DNA from 2 places in the Dactylosporangium darangshiense genome. Region 2 is predicted to be linked to the other one. Evidence: riboswitches for the same ligand, from Rfam matches in the RefSeq annotation. Region 2 holds a riboswitch; the other holds the start of a gene.
The links. A riboswitch is a leader RNA that binds a small molecule or an ion and turns the genes downstream of it on or off. The one in region 2 is predicted to bind ZMP and ZTP.
Positions count from the first base shown of each region.

Region 1 (9,550 bases), on a different contig from region 2:
TCTCCGGGCCCGAGCCGTCCGGAATGAAGTCGCGCAGGACCTCCTCGGCCAGGCCGAGCTCGACCGGCGAGCGGGTCAGGTTCGCAAACGCGGTGACCCGGATCAGCGCGCCCTCGAGTTCACGGATGGACGAAGCGATGCGCGACGCGATGAACTCGAGCACGTCCGGCGGCGCGAACAGCCGCTCCTGCGCCGCCTTCTTCTGCAGGATGGCGATGCGCGTCTCGAGGTCCGGCGGCTGGATGTCGGCGAGCAGGCCCCACTCGAACCGCGTGCGCAGCCGGTCCTCGAGCGTGGCGAGCTGGCGGGGTGAGCGGTCGGAGCTGATCACGATCTGCTTGTTCGCATTGTGCAGCGTGTTGAAGGTGTGGAAGAACTCCTCCTGGGTGCGCTCGCGGGTCTCCAGGAACTGGATGTCGTCGATCAGGAGGATGTCCACGTCGCGGTACCGACGCTGGAACGCTTGTGTCTTGTCGTCGCGCAGCGAGTTGATGAAGTCGTTCGTGAACTCTTCCGTCGACACGTACCGCACGAACCGCGCGTTGCCGAGCATCGTCGCGTACTGCCCGATGGCGTGCAGCAGGTGCGTCTTGCCCAGCCCCGAGCCGCCGTAGATGAACAGCGGGTTGTAGGCCTTCGCCGGCGACTCGGCCACGGCGACCGACGCGGCATGCGCGAAGCGGTTCGAGGACCCGATGACGAACGTTTCGAAAGTGTACTTCGGGTTCAGGCGATTTCCGGCGGAGTCCCCGGCCGGCGTCGGCGCGCCTCGGCGGTCGTCGCGGCCGGTGCCCGGCGTCGACGGGCGCGCCGGCGGTTCGCTCACCGTCGCCGGCCCGCTCATGCCATAGGACGGCTGCTCGAACCGGCCCGCATCGGCGGCGGCCTCGACGGCGGTGCCGGAGTGCTCGTTGCGCCACGAGTCGGAGGCCGGCTTCTCGCCGGGAAGGTCGAACAGGCGGTCGTGCTCCGGCCGTGGTACCTCCACAGTCCCGCGGTTCTCGAGACTTCCCCGCCCGTCCATTGGCAGCCGCTCGTCCGCTGCGAGATCGGGCAGCTGCTGGCGCAGGGAGGCCGAGGCGCCGTTGGACCAGTGCGAGGCCGACGGCGACGGCAGCGCCGGCGCGTCCTCCGGCGGCCGGACGGTCACGGCCACCTGGATGGCGCGGCCCAGCAGCCGCGAGAGCGCCTCGGTGATGACCGGCCGCAGCCGGCTCTCGATCATGTCGCGCGAGTACGAGTCGGGCACGGACAGCAGCGCGGTGTCCTCGACGATCGCCCGCAGCCTGGTCATGCGCAGGTATGCACGTTGCTGCGCCGAATCGATACCGTCGGCGAGCTGATCCGTAGCTGCATTCCAGATCGCTGCGAGGTCGGTGTCAGTCACCGTTCGCGCACCCCCATCATCATTCGCGGCCCCCACCGCGAGTGGACGGTGCCCGGTTCTTCCCGCCGTCCTCGGCCATTGTCCACAGGTTTTCCACAACCTGTGTATCAACGAGTCATGTGCCGTGGACGGATCGTCCTGTCTCCCCCTCGCCCGTGCTGACTGTGCGGTGATCAGCGCATACGCAGAGGTGGTGCAGGTCGGGCGCGCGCCTCTTCCCCCTTGTCGAGCGCCTCTTCGAGCCAGAAAGTCCGTTTTGCCCCGCCGCCGGTCGTCGCGGTGTCTACCGGCAACCGGGCACGTTAACAGCGTTGTCCACAACCACTCAACCGTTGTCCACAACGAACCTGTGGATTTCGGCCCTGACCTGGGGATTCTTTGTTCACATCCCCGGGGCTGATCGCCACCGGGCGGCGCGCGTCGTTGATCGTTGACGGTGAGTAGGGTGGCGCGTACCCTGTTTCGGTTGGAGCACCGGTCCCTGGTAAACTCCAAGCCACCGATCGACATCCTGTGGGCGCGCCGGCATTTTCAGCCAAGTCGGGTCCACGCCAAGCCACGAAGACGGAGCCCGACGTGAGCAAGCGCACCTTCCAGCCGAACAACCGCCGGCGCGCGAAGACCCACGGCTTCCGGCTGCGCATGCGCACCCGCGCCGGCCGTGCGATCCTCTCGGCGCGCCGCGCCAAGGGGCGCGACCGCCTTTCGGCCTGAGCCTGACCAGACGACCGCGCCCTCCGGGAGGCAGCGTGCTTGCGGCCGGTCAGCGACTGCGGCGGCGGGAAGACTTCGCCGCCACCATTCGCAACGGCCGTCGGGCCGGTCGGGGGGCTGTGGTCGTGCACTTCCTCAACCCCGGGCCACCGTGGCCCGGGGTTGATCCGTTTTCGTCCCCTGCTGAGCCGTCTGGGGGCTCTGAGGGTGTCGCACCGTCTTTGTCCCCTTCTCCCTCGCCTGATGGTGCTGGCGAGGCCTCCGGAGATGTGGACCTGAGGGGATCGTCCGACGACGCTTCGGTCACCGGGACTCCGGGTGCTCCGGCCGCTCGCGCCGGGTTTGTCGTTTCCAAGGCCGTCGGCAACGCTGTGGTGCGCAACGCCGTGAAGCGGCGCCTGCGGCACCTCGTCCGCCCGCGCCTGGCCGACCTGCCGGCCGGCTCCGTGATCGTCGTGCGAGCGCTGCCGGAGGCGGCTCGCGCGGGGTACCACCAACTGGAGCAGGATCTTGACGCGGCGCTGCAGGCCGCGCGCCGACCGAGAAACCGAGGTGACCGTCGATGAACGCCGGAGCCCGGATCGTGACCGCTCCTATCGTCGCGTACCGTCGTTGGGTAAGCCCGGCGTTGCCGGCGCGTTGTCGGTTCTACCCGTCGTGCAGCGCTTATGCCCTGGAGGCGGTCAGCACCCACGGCGTGATCCGGGGAATCGGTCTCGCGATCTGGCGGCTGCTGCGCTGCCACCCATTCCACCCCGGTGGGTTCGACCCGGTGCCTCCGCGCCGGGGACACTCGCCCGAGCCCGAGTCGACGTGACTGGAGCAGTGTCGTGATTAGCAAGCTGATGGGCGGGATCTACTGGCTGATCTCGAAGGTGATGCTGTTCTGGCACACCGTCTGGGATTCGATCATGCCGGATCACCGCGTGCTGGGCACCAACTGGCAGTGGGTCCTGGCGATCGTCTTCCTGGTGATCACCGTCCGGGTCGTGCTCTTCCCCATTTTCGTCAAGCAGATCAAGTCGCAGCGCGCGATGCAGGCGATCCAGCCGAAGATGAAGGAACTTCAGGAGAAGCACAAGAGCGACCGGGAGACCCTCCAGAAGGAGGTCATGAAGCTCTACCAGGAGGAGAAGGTCAACCCGCTCATGGGCTGCCTTCCGATGTTCCTGCAGATCCCGGTCTTCATCGGCCTCCTGCACGTGCTGCGCCACCTCAAGCCCGGCACGTCCGACCACCAGATGCAGCTGTACGGCTGGACGAAGGACGAGTTCCTCAGCGCCGTCGACGCCCGCCTGTTCGACGCCCCGATCGTCGCGAAGTTCAGCAGCAGCGCCGATGACCTCATCAAGATCGAGGCCCACTCGACCACGGTCAAGATCGTGGCCGCCTGCCTCGTCGCGCTGATGATCACGACGACCTACCTGACGCAGCGTCAGATGATCAAGAAGACGGGCTGGAACACCGACCCGCAGCAGCGCATGATCCAGAAGTTCATGCTCTACGGCATCCCGTTCTTCACGCTGACCTCCGGCTGGTACTTCCCGATCGGCGTCATCATCTACTGGGTCACGAACAACGCCATCACGCTGGGCCAGCAGTACTGGGTGCTGCACAAGTACCCGCCGCCGGCGAGCGCGACGACCAGCACCGTGCCGTTCAAGGGCACCGGCGGCACCGCGAAGGTGGCCGAGTCGAAGCCGAGCGGCCTGGGCGCCCTGTTCAGCCGCGCCAAGGAAGAGGCCGCCGCGCAGCGGTCCAACGGCAAGGGCCCCGCGAAGGCGACCGGCGCCAAGGCCACCGGCGCGAAGGCGACCGACGCGGCCGCCAACGGCGCCCCTTCCCGCGCCCCGAAGCCGGGCGCGAAGCCGATCAACCCGAAGAAGGGTGGCGCCGCGAAGCGGCAGTCGGGTTGATGCGACCCCGCCGGGCCACCTCTCAGTCGGCCCGGCGCGGGGCGCTCCCTGTAGCAACCCACCCCTCACCGACGACCTGTGACGGCGCCTCGGCGCCCCAAACAAGCGGAGATGAGTTTCGTGACCGACACCACCAATGATCTCGACGCGGCGGCCGTGGCCCGGGACGAGGACAAGGACGTGGACCAGGCCGAGCACCGTGACGCCACGGCCGAAGCCGACGCCGACCTCGCCGACGCCAACGCGGACGACGAGGACGACGAGGCGGACGAGGAGACTGACGAGGACGAGGAAGCCGACGAGGACGAGGGCGACGAGGAGGCCGAGGACGACGAAGAGGCCGACGGCGACTCGGAGGCCAAGGCCGGCTCCGGTTCGGGCCGCGCCGCCACCGACCTGTTCCGCGAGAGCGAGATCGCGGCCGACTACGTCGAGGGCCTGCTGGACATCCTCGACTACGACGGCGACATCGACGAGCTGGTCGTGAGCGGGCGCCCGGTCGTCGAGGTCGTCGAGGGCGGCGACGGCTCGGGCAAGCGCCTGCAGGCCTTGGTCGGCCAGCGCGGCGCCACCCTCGAGGCGCTGCAGGAGCTCAGCCGGCTGGCCGTGTTCCGGCAGACCGGTTCGCCGAGCCGCCTTCTGCTCGACGTCGGCGGCTACCGCGCCCTGCGCCGCAAGGAGCTCGGCGCGATCGCGAAGAACGCTGCGGAGAAGGTGAAGGAGTACGGCGAGGCCGTGCGGCTGGAGCCCATGAGCGCCTTCGAGCGCAAGTGCGTGCACGACGTCATCAACGCCCTGCCCGGCGTCGAGAGCGAGTCGGAGGGCGTGGAGCCGTCCCGCCGGATTGTGGTCCGCCCGACCGCCTAGCTCTCAGTACCACTCACCGCCCCAACCGCGAGCTAGCGGTTGGGGCGGTTTCGTTTGTGAGCCTCGTGCCCGCGTCTTGTGTTCCTCGTGCCCGCGGTGGCCGGGCTTGCCCTTGTCGCATCCCTCGGCTTTCTGTCACGGTTCCTCTCGCCCCGCTCTCGCCCTCTCCGCCTTTCCCTCTCCGGCTCTCTCACTCCCCGTTCTCTCCGCTCTCCGGACGCGACCTGTTCGGGATGACCGTCTCGAGGCGAAGGCGGGCAGTCGGGCATAATCAAAGTGACGCGACTGGCGGCACCAAGGATGGGCAACCATCGGGAAGCCTCGTCGTGGGAGTCGACCGCCTGGGCTTCCACGCATTTGCGAGGAGCCGTATGTCCAACCAGTCGACCGCTCTTTCCGCCCCCGCTGACGCCACGCACACGGCACGCCTCCTCCCCGGCGCACCGGTAGCCGACGAGATCCTCGCCGACGTCGAGTCCCGCGTATCGGCCCTCCGCTCCCGCGGCATCACCCCGTCGCTGGCCACGATTCTCGTCGGCGACGACGACGCTAGCGCCGGCTACATCCGGATCAAGCAGCGCCAGGCCGCCGCCCTGGGCTTCGCCTCCCCGCATCAGCACCTCCCGGCGACCGCCACCCAGGCCGACCTGCACGCCGCCATCGACGCCTTCAACGCGGACCCGGATGTGCACGCGCTCCTGATCCAGTACCCGACGCCGGCCCACCTGGACTACGACGCCGCCCTCATGCGGGTCGACCCGGACAAGGACGTCGACGGCATGCACCCCCTGAACCTGGGCCGCCTGGCCGCCGGCATCCCCGGCCCGCTCCCCTGCACCCCCGCCGGCATCGAGGCGCTGTTGGCCCACCACGGCATCCCGGTGAGCGGCCGCGAGGTCGTGATCCTGGGTCGCGGCGCAACGCTGGGCCGCCCCTTGGCGATGCTCCTGGCCCAGAAGCGCCCAACCGCAAACGCCGCCGTGACGGTCGTCCACACCGGCGTCGCCGACTGGCCCCGCTACACCCGCCGCGCCGACATCCTCATCGCCGCGGCCGGCGTTCCTGGCATCATCCAACCCGAGCACGTACGCCCCGGCGCTGTCGTCATCGGCGGCGGCGTTCGCTACGAGGGCCGCCGCCTCCTCCCCGACGTAGACGAGTCCTGCGCCACGGTCGCCGGCGCCATCACCCCCCGCGTAGGCGGCGTAGGCCCCACCACGGTCGCAATGCTCTTCCGCAACGCCATCGAGGCCGCGGAGCGCGCTGTTTCACGTGAAACGGCCGAGGAGTGAGAGGTCCCCTGAGTCGCCTCGCGCCTCTGTAGAGCCGCCGTCCTCACACCGTCGCGCCATCGTCCCCACCGCCCCGCCTCCGACTGTTCGGAGGCGGGGCGCTCCGTTTCGCCGAGTCCGCGCTGCGGTTCCCTCCGGGCCGGGGTTCTGTCCGCGCCGCGGTTCCTCCGCGTCGCGGTTCCTCCGCGCCGCCGGTTCTCTCCGCGCCGGGTTCTGTCCGCGCAACCGGATCTCTCCGCGCCAGGGTCCTTCCGTCGTCTCCACCGTCTTCACGCCGCGGGTTCTCTCCGGGCCGACGTTCCGTCATCGGCTCCACGCCGCGGTTCATCTCGCGCCGCGGCTCGCCCCGGGCCGCAGTCCCCACGCGCTGCAGTCCTCCAGGGCTTGCTCTCTTCCGCGTCGCGGTCCTCCACGGGCGCTGTTTCACGTGAAACAGCGTGCGATCGAGGAACGGCCGAGGCGCGATCCCCCACGTCCGAGGCGACGGCGTTGGGCATGGTTTGCTTGACGGATGGACGGTGCAGTACCCAGCGATATCCTCCCCGCCGCCGAGAAGGCATTCGGCGATCGGCTTCCCGAGGCTCGGCGGTTCGCCGAGCTGCTCGTGACCGACGGCGTCGTGCGGGGCCTCATCGGCCCTCGCGAGGCGCCGCGCATCTGGGAGCGGCACCTCCTCAACTGCGCCGTGGTCGCGGAGCTCATTCCCTCGGGTGCCTCGGTGGTCGACGTCGGGTCGGGGGCCGGTCTGCCCGGGATGGTGCTGGCGGTGGCTCGTCCCGACCTTTCCGTCACCCTGGTCGAGCCGCTCGCCCGACGTACCGCATTCCTTTCCGAAGCGGTGACGGCGCTCGGCCTCGAGCGGACCCTCGTGATTCGCGCCCGGGCCGAGGAGTGCGTCGGGAAGATCCCGCTCGCCGATGTCGTCACCGCCAGGGCCGTCGCTCCGCTGGATCGGCTCGCCGGCTGGTGTCTCCCCCTCACCGCTATCGGTGGCCGGCTGCTCGCGATGAAGGGTGCCTCCGCCGCGGCCGAGATTGCCAAGCACGCGGAGGCGCTCGCGCAGCTCGGTGCGGGGACTCCGTCGGTGCGCGCGTGCGGGGAGGCCCTCCTTGCCGAGCCCACGACCGTGGTCGAGATCGTGCGCGAGCGGGAAGCCGCGCGTCCCCGAAAGGCCGGGGGCCGCCGCGGCCGGTGACCGGGGGACGGCACCGCCCCCGGTCCCCCAGGGCGGCACCGCCTCCGGTCCCCCAGGGCGGCACCGCCTCCGGTCCCCCAGGGCGGCACCGCCTCCGGTCCCCCAGGGCGATGCCACTGCCGGTGGCCCGGGGCGGCACCGCGACCCCCGGCGACGGGGAATGCAGAGGCACTCATGCGGGACTCATGGGGGACGGCGGGCCGGTCGGCATCGGGTGGCCGATGTCGCCGACACAGCGGCCCGGCGCCCTGCCTCGCCGAGTTGACGGATTTCTGGTCTTTTGGCGCACGAGTCGCCGTGAGAAGACCAACGACGCGCCGATGGGTCATGGCTCCGCCCGGCGAAGCGCCGTAGGCTGGCCCCGCGCCACTTCAATGTCCGACGGAACGGGCCCTGAGGAAGCCGGACTGGACGGAACGGATTCGAGCGGAACGCCCTCCAAGGGAGCGAGCACGCCTCCCGCGGAAGCCGATCTGCTCGGGTGCGGGACCGACGGGACGTGTGACGACGGGCCGGGCTCCGACCGGCGGGCTCTCGACGAACCGGTTCCCGGTGGGCCGGTATCGGGTAACCCGGTCTCGGGTGCACCGGACTCCGGTCTGCTTCCGGAGCCGGCGACTGGAGGTCCGGCGGGGAACTCACCGCATCGGCTCCGGCGGACGAGGCGGCCGAGGGTGCACATCTTTCCGAGCGGGACGGGACTGACATGGTGCGCGACAGCGATGATGGTCCGGGCTACGGCGATGCAGACGGTCATGTTTCACGTGAAACGGGGATAGAGGGCTGGGGCGTACGTCCCGCCGGTCGCGCGGTGCCACAGCCGCGGAACGACGGCGTCGAGGCGCCTCGCCCCGGCGATCCTGCCCGCGGTACCGGCCATCGGATCGAGCACCGAATAGACCCCGCGGGCGGCATGGACCCCCGGATCGACCCCGGCCGCACCGGTGAGCCGGCGCGCATGGACCACGTTCGTGCGCCCGAGCCCGGCCACGGTCCGGAGACGATACGCGGGCACGAGTCGACACGCGGGGGGACGGTGGAGTTTCACGTCTCCGGTCCGAGTGATCGAACCTCAACCGGTACCCTTTACGGCCGGGGAGTGACGCCGACAGTCGACGCTTCTCCAGCCGAGGTGCGGCCCGAACGACGGAACCCACCATCCCCCCAACCACACCCGTCCGTCGTCACCGCGGATACCGAGGGCGCCATGACTGACGCGTACGTTTCACGTGAAACCGAAGACCCCCCACTGGCACAGGAGGCAAAACGCGCCGTGGAGATTCTCAACCCGAGCGGGGAAATCACCATGCCCCGCCCACCACGGCGTCGCACGATGTGTGTAGCCAACCAGAAGGGCGGGGTCGGCAAGACGACCACCGCGGTGAACATCGCCGTCGCCCTGGCGCTGCACGGAAACCGTGTGCTCGTGATCGACCTCGACCCGCAGGGCAACGCCTCGACCGGGCTGAACGTCCCGCACCACTCCGGTGTGCCGGACGTGTACGACTGCCTGATCGACGGCGCCCCACTCGACGCGGTTACGCAGCAGGTGGAGGGGATCCCGAACCTGTGGGCCGTACCGGCGACGATCGACCTCGCCGGGGCGGAGATCGAACTCGTGTCGGTCGTCGCTCGTGAGTCGCGACTCAAGCGCGCCATCGAGGCCGGCGGCAGCGACTACGACTACATCTTCATCGACTGCCCGCCCTCGCTCGGCCTCCTCACGGTCAACGCGCTCGTCGCCGCCGAAGAGGTCCTCATCCCGATCCAGTGCGAGTACTACGCGCTGGAGGGTGTGCAGGCGCTCACGAACAACATCGAGCTGGTGCGGTCCCACCTCAACCCGAAGCTCGACATCTCGACGGTGCTATTGACGATGTACGACCGGCGCACCCGTCTGGCCGACCTCGTCGAGCAGGACGTGCGGAACCACTTCGGCGAGAAGTGCCTCAACGCCGTCATCCCCCGCAACGTCCGGGTGTCGGAGGCGCCGAGCTACAGCCAGTCGGTCATGACGTACGACCCCGGCTCGCGGGGTGCGGTCAGCTATTTCGAGGCGGCGCAGGAGATCGCGCTACGCGGCGCGCAGGTGGGAGGGGTCGCATGAAGTCCAACCGACGTGGAGGTCTCGGGCGGGGGCTCGGTGCCCTCATCCCAACCGCCGCCGCGCCGGCCGATG
Region 1 covers NZ_BAABAT010000001.1:529,558-539,107, forward strand. Annotated here, with positions in the region: gene dnaA (chromosomal replication initiator protein DnaA) at 1-1,387, opposite strand, end outside; gene rpmH (50S ribosomal protein L34) at 1,964-2,101, shown strand; gene rnpA (ribonuclease P protein component) at 2,137-2,667, shown strand; partial or broken gene yidD (membrane protein insertion efficiency factor YidD) at 2,664-2,935, shown strand; gene yidC (membrane protein insertase YidC) at 2,947-4,017, shown strand; gene ABD901_RS02360 (Jag family protein) at 4,129-4,884, shown strand; ZMP/ZTP riboswitch at 5,156-5,238, shown strand; gene ABD901_RS02365 (bifunctional 5,10-methylenetetrahydrofolate dehydrogenase/5,10-methenyltetrahydrofolate cyclohydrolase) at 5,256-6,176, shown strand; gene rsmG (16S rRNA (guanine(527)-N(7))-methyltransferase RsmG) at 6,688-7,371, shown strand; gene ABD901_RS02375 (hypothetical protein) at 8,132-8,362, opposite strand; gene ABD901_RS02380 (ParA family protein) at 8,471-9,478, shown strand; gene ABD901_RS02385 (ParB/RepB/Spo0J family partition protein) at 9,475-9,550, shown strand, end outside.
Region 1: it holds a riboswitch for ZMP and ZTP, as region 2 does, so the genes downstream of both, ABD901_RS02365 (bifunctional 5,10-methylenetetrahydrofolate dehydrogenase/5,10-methenyltetrahydrofolate cyclohydrolase) here and ABD901_RS13240 (serine hydroxymethyltransferase) in region 2, are expected to answer to the same signal.

Region 2 (9,550 bases):
GTACCGCGTAGACCTCCACGTCATGGAGCGCCTCCTGTTCCTGGCCGAGGGCAACAAGATCCCCGAGCCGCTCCCGTCACCGCGCACGTTCGCCGACGAGGCCCCCGGCCCTTCGACGGGCCGCACCCCTCTCCCGACAGACGCGGCTTTCGCCGCGGCCGCCGGCGAGGAACCGTCGCCTTCGGCCGGCGAGGAAACCCCGGCAACGCCCCCCACAACCTGGCGCCCCGGCAACGGCACGATGCGCGCGAAGCTGGGCCGCCTGGCCCGCGCCGCGACCGCAAAGCCCGACCCGCTGGAGGACTCCCCTTCTGAGCAGGGCGCCCCCGACACCCCGGAAGCAGCGTTGCCTTCAAACTTCGACCCAGACGACCCGTACGCCCCGCCCCCGCGCGACGAGTGGCCCCCCACGCGCTCGCAACCTCGCGACGGCACCCGCCCGCCATTCCGCGAGGACGCCCGCGACGACCTGCGTACGGAGGCCTGGGACAGCCCTCGCGCCGGCTCGCGCCCGGAGGCGTGGGACGGCCCGCGCGCCGGTTCGCGTCCGGACGCGCGCGGCGATCTGCGTACGGAAGCGTGGGACGGCCCGCGCGACGGTTCGCGATCGGGCGCCCGCAGCGATCCGCGCACGGAGGCGTGGGACAGCCCTCGCGCGGACGCGTTCCGCTCGGAGGCTTCGACCGGCAGTTCGGACCGGAACGACTTCGGCCGCCGCCCGGTTTGGGACCGCGATTCCGACTCGGACGCGGCGTCTTCGGACTACGGCCGCTCGGACGCGGGCCGCTCTGGCCGCGGTTACACCGGCTCGGACGCGGCGTCTTCGGACTACGGCCGCTCGGATGCGGGCCGCTCGGATGCGGGCCGCTCTGGCCGCGGTTACACCGGTTCGGACGCGGCGTCTTCGGACTACGGCCGCTCGGACGCCGGACGCTCGGATGCCGCCCGCGCGGAGGCGGACGCCTCGTGGGAGGCCCGCGCGACCCGCGAGCTGGTCGGCAACTGGGACAACGAGTCGGCCAGCCAGATCGCAGCATGGGCGGCCGACGGCAGCGCCGAGGTCCCGACAACCCCCGCCCCGTCATCATCGTCGGACGCGGCCCGGGCGGACCGCCGCGGCGCCGATGCCGATCGGCCCTCGGAGCGTCTGTCCTGGTCCTCCACGTCCGCCGGCGACGCCCCCGCCGCCGACGATCGCTTCCGTTGGAGCAGCGCGGCCGATGACTTCCCGGTGACGTACGAGACCGGTGCGTGGTCCGGTGGCCCATCGACCCCTTCCGACGAGGCGACGGGCGCCCGGCGCCGCTCCTGGACCGAGCCCGAGGAGTCCGCACGGAACTCCGGCGGCGGTGCCGACACGTGGCGTCCCGCCTCCGAGCGCAACTCAGAGCCCTGGACACCGCCTCCGGCCCAGGAACCCAAGCTCGACGTATGGACCGCGCCCGCCTCTGAGGCCGCGCCGTCCGACTCGTGGCGTAGCTCGTACGGCTCCGACCGAGCGTCCAACGGCGCGTCCGACCGGGCCTCGGGGGCGTCGCCGAGGTCTGGGTCCGAGCCGCGTACGGGCTCGTCCGCCGCTTCCGAGCCCTGGACCGCTCCGCCCGCGCGCGGGCGCGAGACGTGGGCGACCACGGGTGCGTCCGCGGCCGAGCCGTGGACCGGCTCTGCCGCGCCCGGGCGCGAGTCGCGTGCCTCCTCGCCGGAGCGTGAGTCGTGGACGCCTGCGCCGGCCCCCGAGCGCCCTGCGTCGGCCCCCGACCGCGCGTCCTGGCCGCCGGCCGCTGCGCCCGAGCGAGAGCCGCGGGGCGCGTCCCAGCGGGAGTCGTGGGCCGCGTCTGCTAACGCGTCCGAGCGGGAGCCGCGGGGCGCCTCCGCGGGTGCGCCTGAGCGGGAGCCGTGGGGCGCGTCTGCAAACGCGTCTGAGCGGGATTCGTGGGCGGCCTCCGCGGGCGCGTCCGAGCGGGAGCGGAGGGACGGTGCCGGGCTCGACGGGCGGCGGCGGCCCGAGGACCGGCCGGTCGCGGGGGAGCGGCCCTCCCGGGGCGGCGGCGGCCTGTTCGACGGGGACGCGCCCGAGCTCGTTGCCCAGCCGCTCGAGCTGCGGCGCTCCTGGGATTCGGATCCGGCGGGGCGGTCGATTCGGCGGCGGGACCGTACGCAGCCGGGCGAAGCCGGCGGGCCCGAAGCGGCTGACTATGGGCCGCAGACCGGGACCTGGCCCGGCGCTCCGAACGGTGCGGAGCCGGCGGCGCGACCGGGCGCCGGGCCTGGCGGCCGCGACCGGTCCATGGGCGATGATCGCGACCGTGCCGCGGATGGCGGTGCCTGGGGCGGCGCGTCGGGTCTCGCCGATCACAGCCAAGGTCCCGCCGACCGCGGGGCGGCGTACGGCGAGCGAGGCCCGGGCTTCGGGGATCGTGGTCCGGCGTTCGGCGATCGTGGTGCCGGCGCGGACAACGGCTCGTGGGGGAGTGGCCCGGGCGCGCGTGACCGCCGCCCGGAGGTGCAGTACGTGGACGGTCGTACCGACGGGCCGGGTATGCGCGACGCCGATGGGCGCACGGAGGCGTGGCCTCGTACCCCCGAGCGGCGCGAGCAACCGCCGGTCGTTTCTGGGCGTCAGGACCAGTTCGCGGCCGACCGCGGGCGCGAGCCGCAGTTTCCTGGGCGCGAGGACCAGTTCGCGGCCGAGCGTGGGCGCGAGCCGCAGTTCCCCGGGCGTGAGCAGCAGTTCCCGGGAGGCGCGCAACAGGGCCCGGGCGGCCAGGAAGAGGCCTGGTGGGACGGGCCGGCGGGCGAGCCGGGCAAGCCCGCTGAGGCGGCCGAGAAGCCGAAGCGGTCGCGCTGGGGGCGGAGCAAGGACAAGGACGCCGGCAAGGGCAAGGCGCCGGAGGTGCCGGCCGCGGACGACTGGGCGGCGGGGGAGCCGGGCGACCGCAGCGGGTGGGCCACCGAGTCGACCAGCCGGTGGGACCGCAATGCGCCGCGAGACGTGCCGGGCGGCGAGCCGGGCCGACGCGGACAGTCCGGCCAGCCGGGCCAGGGCCAGCCGGGCCAGGGTGGGCCGAGCCAGGGCGGGCCGGGGCAGGCCGGGTTCGGGCAGGGCGGGTTGGGCTACGCCGGCCAGCCGAGCCAGGGCGGGCCGGGCTACGCGGACCGGCCGAACCAGGGCGGGCCGAACCCCACAGGCCAGCCGGGCCAAGGCGAGCCGAACTTCGGCGGGCAGCCGGGTCAGGCGGGGCCGGGCTTCGGCGGGCCGTCGGGCCAGGGCGAGCGAACCGAGCGACCGGGGCGCGGGCAGGACGACTGGGGCGGGCCGGGCAGGTCCGAGCGCGGCGGCCAGGAGCGGGTCCCCGAGCAGCGCAATCGGGAGGCCGGGGCGTTCGAAGACCTCGCGCCCCTCGAGCTCAACCTCGACGAGGAGCCGAAGGAGAAGTCGTCGCGCCGCTTCCTAAGGCGCAAATAACGAAAAGGCCCGGAGACCAAAGGGCGCCCGAGAACCAAAGGCGCCGGAACATACAGACAGAGGCATGCAAGAAGGGCGCCCCGCCGGAAACGGCGGGGCGCCCTCGTTGTGACGCAGGATCAGCGCCAGCCGGCCATCGGGTAGGCGGAGAGCAGTTCGCGGACCTCGCCGGCGATGGTGTCCAGCGACGGCTCGTCGTCCTTGATCGCGGCGTCCACCGCGCGCGAGATCCAGTCGGCGACCTGGGGCATCTGGGCCTCGGTCAGGCCGCGCGTGGTCAGCGCGGGGGTGCCGAGGCGCACGCCCGAAGGGTCGAAGGGCTTGCGGGTGTCGTACGGGACGGTGTTGTAGTTCGTCTCGATGCCCGCGCGGTCCAGGGCCTTCGCGGCCGGCTTGCCGCCGATGCCCTTGCCCGTCAGGTCGAGCAGGATGAGGTGGTTGTCGGTGCCGCCGGAGACCAGGTCGAAGCCGCGCTCGATGAGGGCGTCGGCCAGGGCCTTGGCGTTGGCGACGATCTGGTGCGCGTACGCCGAGAAGGCCGGCTTCGCCGCCTCGCCCAGCGCCACCGCGATGCCGGCCGTCGTGTGGTTGTGCGGGCCGCCCTGCAGGCCAGGGAAGACGGCCTTGTCGATGGCCTTCGCGTGCGCCTCGTCGCACATGAGCATCGCGCCGCGCGGGCCGCGCAGGGTCTTGTGCGTCGTGGTCGAGATGACCTCGGCGTGGCCGACCGGGGACGGGTGCGCGCCGCCGGCGATCAGGCCGGCGATGTGGGCGATGTCCGCGACGAGCACGGCGCCGACCTCGCGGGCGATCTCGGCGAAGCGCGGGAAGTCGATCGTGCGCGGGATCGCGGTGCCGCCCGAGAAGATCAGCTTCGGCCGCTCGCGCAGCGCGATGTCGCGGACCTCGTCGAAGTCGACGCGGCCGTCCTCCTTGCGCACGGTGTACTGCACCGCGCGGAACCAGGCGCCGGTCGCCGACACCGACCAGCCGTGGGTCAGGTGGCCGCCCATCGGCAGCGCCATGCCCATGATGGTGTCGCCCGGCTTGGCCAGGGCCATGTACACGGCGAGGTTCGCCGGCGAGCCCGAGTACGGCTGCACGTTGGCGTGGTCCACGCCGAACACCGACTTGGCGCGGGCGATCGCCAGCTCCTCGATCGGGTCGATGTACTTCTGGCCCTCGTAGTACCGCTTGCCGGGGTAGCCCTCGGAGTACTTGTTGGTGAGGACCGTGCCGGTCGCCTCGAGGACGGCCTGCGAGACGTAGTTCTCCGAGGCGATCATGCGCAGCGTGTCGTGCTGCCGCTCGGCCTCGTGCTGGATCAGGCCGGCCAGCTCCGGGTCGGCCTCGGTGAGGGCCGTCAGTGCTGGGACGTGCATGGGCTTCCTCCTGGCAGGTGCCGATCGGGCACCCAGGCGCGCGGTGCCGGCGATTCTTTGGGAGCTCCCCGGTGGTCGGTTCCACCTTGATGTGCGCCAGTCGCAGATGACGCCGCCGATCGTAGTGGAACCGGCCGCCCGAGGAGTGGCCGGTTACGGAACGCGCCGGTAAGCCCCGTCACTGGCCGAGGTGGCCATCGAGGCGTAAGCGCGCAAAGCGGCGGAGACCGGGCGTTCGCGGTCGGCCGGCGTGTACGGCCGGTCGCGCTTGTCCTGCTCGATGCGCCGCGCGGTGAGCTCCTCCTCGGACACCCGCAGCTCGATCGAGCGCGCCGGGATGTCGATCTCGATGAGGTCGCCCTCCTGGACGAGGGCGATGAGGCCGCCGCCCGCCGCCTCGGGGCTGATGTGGCCGATCGAGAGTCCGGAGGTACCCCCGGAGAAACGACCGTCGGTGATGAGCGCGCACGCCCGGCCGAGGCCGCGGCCCTTGAGGAACGAGGTCGGGTACAGCATCTCCTGCATCCCCGGCCCGCCCTTCGGCCCCTCGTAGCGGATCACCACGACGTCGCCGGCGACGACCTGCTTGGCGAGGATGCCGTCCACGGCCGACTCCTGCGACTCGAAGACGCGGGCGGGGCCGGAGAAGCGCAGGTTCTCCTCGGGCACGCCGGCGGTCTTCACGACGCAGCCGTCGGGCGCGAGGTTGCCGAACAGGATCGCGAGCCCGCCGTCGGCGGTGTAGGCGTGCTCGACGCTGCGGATGCACCCGTTCGCGGCATCAACGTCCAGCGAGTTCCACCGGTTCGTCGTCGAGAACGGTTCGGTCGTGCGAACCCCTCCGGGTGCGGCGTGGAAGAGCTCGAGCGCCTCCTCCGACGGGGAAGCGGCGCGGATGTCCCACTTGTCCAGCCATTCCCGGAATGTTGCTGAATGAACCGATGAGACGGACTCGTCCAGCAGGCCACCGCGGGAAAGCTCACCCATGATCGCCGGAATGCCACCGGCCCGGTGCACGTCCTCCATGTGGTACTTCTGCGTGTTGGGCGCCACCTTGGCCAGGCACGGCACCCGGCGCGAGATCGCGTCGATGTCGGCCACGGTGAAGTCGAGTTCGGCCTCGCGCGCGGCGGCCAGCAGGTGCAGGACGGTGTTGGTCGAGCCGCCCATCGCGACGTCCAGCGCCACCGCGTTCTCGAAGGCGGGCCGAGAGGCGATCGCGCGCGGCAGCACCGAGGCGTCGTCGTCGTTGTAGTACCGACGGCAAAGATCGACGATCAAGGACCCGGCGCGCTCGAACAACGCGCGCCGCATGGCGTGCGTGGCCAGCGTCGAGCCGTTGCCGGGCAGCGCGAGCCCGATCGCCTCGGTCAGGCAGTTCATGGAGTTGGCGGTGAACATGCCGGAACAGGAGCCGCACGTCGGGCAGGCGGAGCGCTCGATCTGGCCGAGCTGCTCGTCCGTGACGGCCTCGTTGGCGGAGGCGATCATCGCGTCGATGAGGTCGAGCTTGGCGTCCTTCTCGTGGACGACGCCCTCGATCGCGATGGTCTTGCCGGCTTCCATGGGGCCGCCGGAGACGAAGACGGTTGGGATGTTGAGGCGGAGGGCGGCGAGCAGCATGCCGGGCGTGATCTTGTCGCAGTTGGAGATGCACACGAGGGCATCGGCGCAGTGTGCCTGCACCATGTACTCGACGGCGTCGGCGATGAGCTCGCGACTGGGCAGCGAGTAGAGCATCCCGCCGTGGCCCATGGCGATGCCGTCGTCGACGGCGATGGTGTTGAACTCCTTGGCGACCCCACCCGCCTCCGCAACCGCGTCGGCGACGATCATGCCGAGGTTGCGAAGATGGACGTGGCCCGGCACGAACTGCGTGAAACTGTTGGCGATGGCGACAATCGGCTTGCCGAAGTCGGAGTCGGTCATGCCGGTGGCGCGCCACAGGGCGCGTGCGCCGGCCATGTTGCGACCAGAAGTGGAGGTCTTGGACCGCAGCTCGGGCATACCTGCGAGTCTGACACGTTCCGCATCCTGGGATCGGTTGACTCAGGCGGTGAGATGCGTCAGAGTGGGCACATGTCGTCGAGGTCGCTCCGAGTACTTATCATCTAGCGCGCCGACGCCTGCCGTCAGCGCGCTAGCCCCCCGTGCCCAGCACGTGGGGTTTTTTCATGTCCGGGGCTGAAAACCAAGACACCTTCGAGCGAAAGTGCGAACAGCGATGACGAGACCCACGCCAGAAGTCCTCGCCCACCGAGCGCATCCCACGCCGCCGGCGGCCGACAAGAAGCCCGCGCCGAACACCCAGGCGGAGCTGCTCACCGGCGCGCAGGTACTCGTCCGCTCGCTCGAGGCGCTCGGCGCCGACGTCGTGTTCGGCATCCCCGGCGGCGCGATTCTGCCCGCGTACGACCCGCTGTTCGACTCCGAGAACGTCCGGCACATCCTGGTCCGCCACGAGCAGGGCGCCGGCCACGCCGCGACCGGCTACGCGCAGGCCACCGGCAAGGTCGGCGTCTGCATGGCCACCTCGGGCCCGGGCGCGACCAACCTGGTGACGCCGATCGCCGACGCCTACATGGACTCGGTCGCGATGGTCGCCATCACCGGCCAGGTCGCCTCCGCGTCCATCGGCACCGACGCCTTCCAGGAGGCGGACATCGCCGGCATCACGCTGCCGATCACCAAGCACAACTACCTGGTCAAGAGCGGCGAGGAGCTGCCGCGGGTGCTCGCCGAGGCCTTCCACCTGGCCGGCACCGGGCGCCCCGGCCCGGTCCTCGTCGACATCCCGAAGGACGTGCTGCAGAAGCAGACGACGTTCAAGTGGCCGCCGGTGCTGGAGCTGCCCGGGTACCACCCGACGCTGCACCCGCACGGCAAGCAGATCCGCGAGGCAGCCCGCCTGATCGCCGCCGCGAAGCGCCCCGTCCTCTACGTCGGCGGCGGCGTGATCAAGGCGCACGCCTCCGAGGTGCTGCTCAAGCTCGCCGAGCTGACCGGCGCCCCGGTGGTCACGACGCTGATGGCCCGCGGCGCGTTCCCGGACTCCCACCCGCAGCACATGGGCATGCCCGGCATGCACGGCACGGTCGGCGCCGTCTACGCGCTGCAGAAGTCGGACCTGCTGATCGCCCTCGGCGCCCGCTTCGACGACCGCGTCACCGGCGAGCTGTCCACGTTCGCGCCCAACGCGCAGATCATCCACGCCGACATCGACCCGGCCGAGATCGGCAAGAACCGCACGGCGGACGTGCCGATCGTCGGCGATGCCAAGCACGTCATCGAGGAGCTCATCGCCGCGGTGACCGCCGAGCACGCCGTCGGGCACCGGCCCACGCTGAAGGAGTGGTGGGCGACGCTGGACGACATCCGCGGCCGCTACCCCCTCGGCTACGAGGAGCCCGCGGACGGGACGCTGTCGCCGCAGTACGTCATCGAGCGCATCGGCAAGATCGTCGGCCCGGACGCGATCTACACCGCCGGCGTCGGCCAGCACCAGATGTGGGCGGCGCAGTTCATCCAGTACGAGCACCCGGCCACATGGCTGAACTCCGGCGGACTGGGCACCATGGGCTACGCGGTCCCGGCCGCGATGGGCGCCAAGGTCGGCCGGCCGGACGCGACGGTCTGGGCGATCGACGGCGACGGCTGCTTCCAGATGACCAACCAGGAGCTCGCGACCTGCGCCCTGGAGGGCATCCCGATCAAGGTCGCCGTCATCAACAACGGCAACCTGGGCATGGTCCGGCAGTGGCAGACGCTGTTCTACGACCAGCGGTACTCCAACACCGAGCTCGGCACCCACAAGCACCGCATCCCGGACTTCGTGAAGCTCGCCGACGCCCTGGGCTGCGTCGGGCTGCGCTGCGAGACCAAGCGCGACGTCGACGCGACGATCGAGGCCGCGATGAAGGTCACCGACCAGCCGGTCGTGATCGACTTCGTGGTCGGCAAGGATGCCATGGTGTGGCCGATGGTCGCGGCCGGCACGAGCAACGACGAGATCATGTTCGCGCGGGGCGTCCGTCCCGCGTTCGACCAGGACGACGTGTAGGAGTCGAGGAGATCATGGCCAAGCACACGCTGTCCGTCCTGGTGGAGAACAAGCCCGGCATACTGGCCCGCGTCGCCGGCCTCTTCGCACGGCGCGGCTTCAACATCGACTCCCTGGCCGTCGGCGAGACCGAGCACCCCGAGGTCTCCCGGATGACGATCGTGGTCAACGCGGACGAATCGCCGCTGGAACAGGTCACCAAGCAGCTCAACAAGCTCGTGCAGGTCCTGAAGATCGTCGAACTCGACACCACCGCCAGCGTCCAGCGCGAGCTGCTGCTGGTGAAGGTGCGCGCGGAACGCCCGGTGCGCTCACAGGTCCTCGAGACCGTGAACCTGTTCCGGGCCCGCGTGGTCGACGTCGCCGCTGACGCCCTCACCATCGAGGCGACCGGCACGTCGGAAAAGCTGGACGCGCTGCTTCGTGACCTGGAGCCGTTCGGTATCAAGGAAATGGTCCAGTCCGGCGTCGTGGCCATCGGCCGCGGTTCGCGCTCCATCACGACCGGTCCGGCGCTCCGCGCCGCATCCTGAAAATCTGTGAAAGGAAACACGACAATGCCCGCCGAGGTGTTTTACGACGACGACGCCGACCTGTCGTTGATCCAGGCCCGTAAGGTCGCGGTGCTGGGTTACGGCAGCC
Region 2 covers NZ_BAABAT010000005.1:183,413-192,962, reverse strand. Annotated here, with positions in the region: gene ABD901_RS13245 (hypothetical protein) at 1-3,466, shown strand, start outside; gene ABD901_RS13240 (serine hydroxymethyltransferase) at 3,586-4,848, opposite strand; ZMP/ZTP riboswitch at 4,872-4,956, opposite strand; gene ilvD (dihydroxy-acid dehydratase) at 5,002-6,855, opposite strand; gene ABD901_RS13230 (acetolactate synthase large subunit) at 7,073-8,908, shown strand; gene ilvN (acetolactate synthase small subunit) at 8,923-9,441, shown strand; gene ilvC (ketol-acid reductoisomerase) at 9,466-9,550, shown strand, end outside.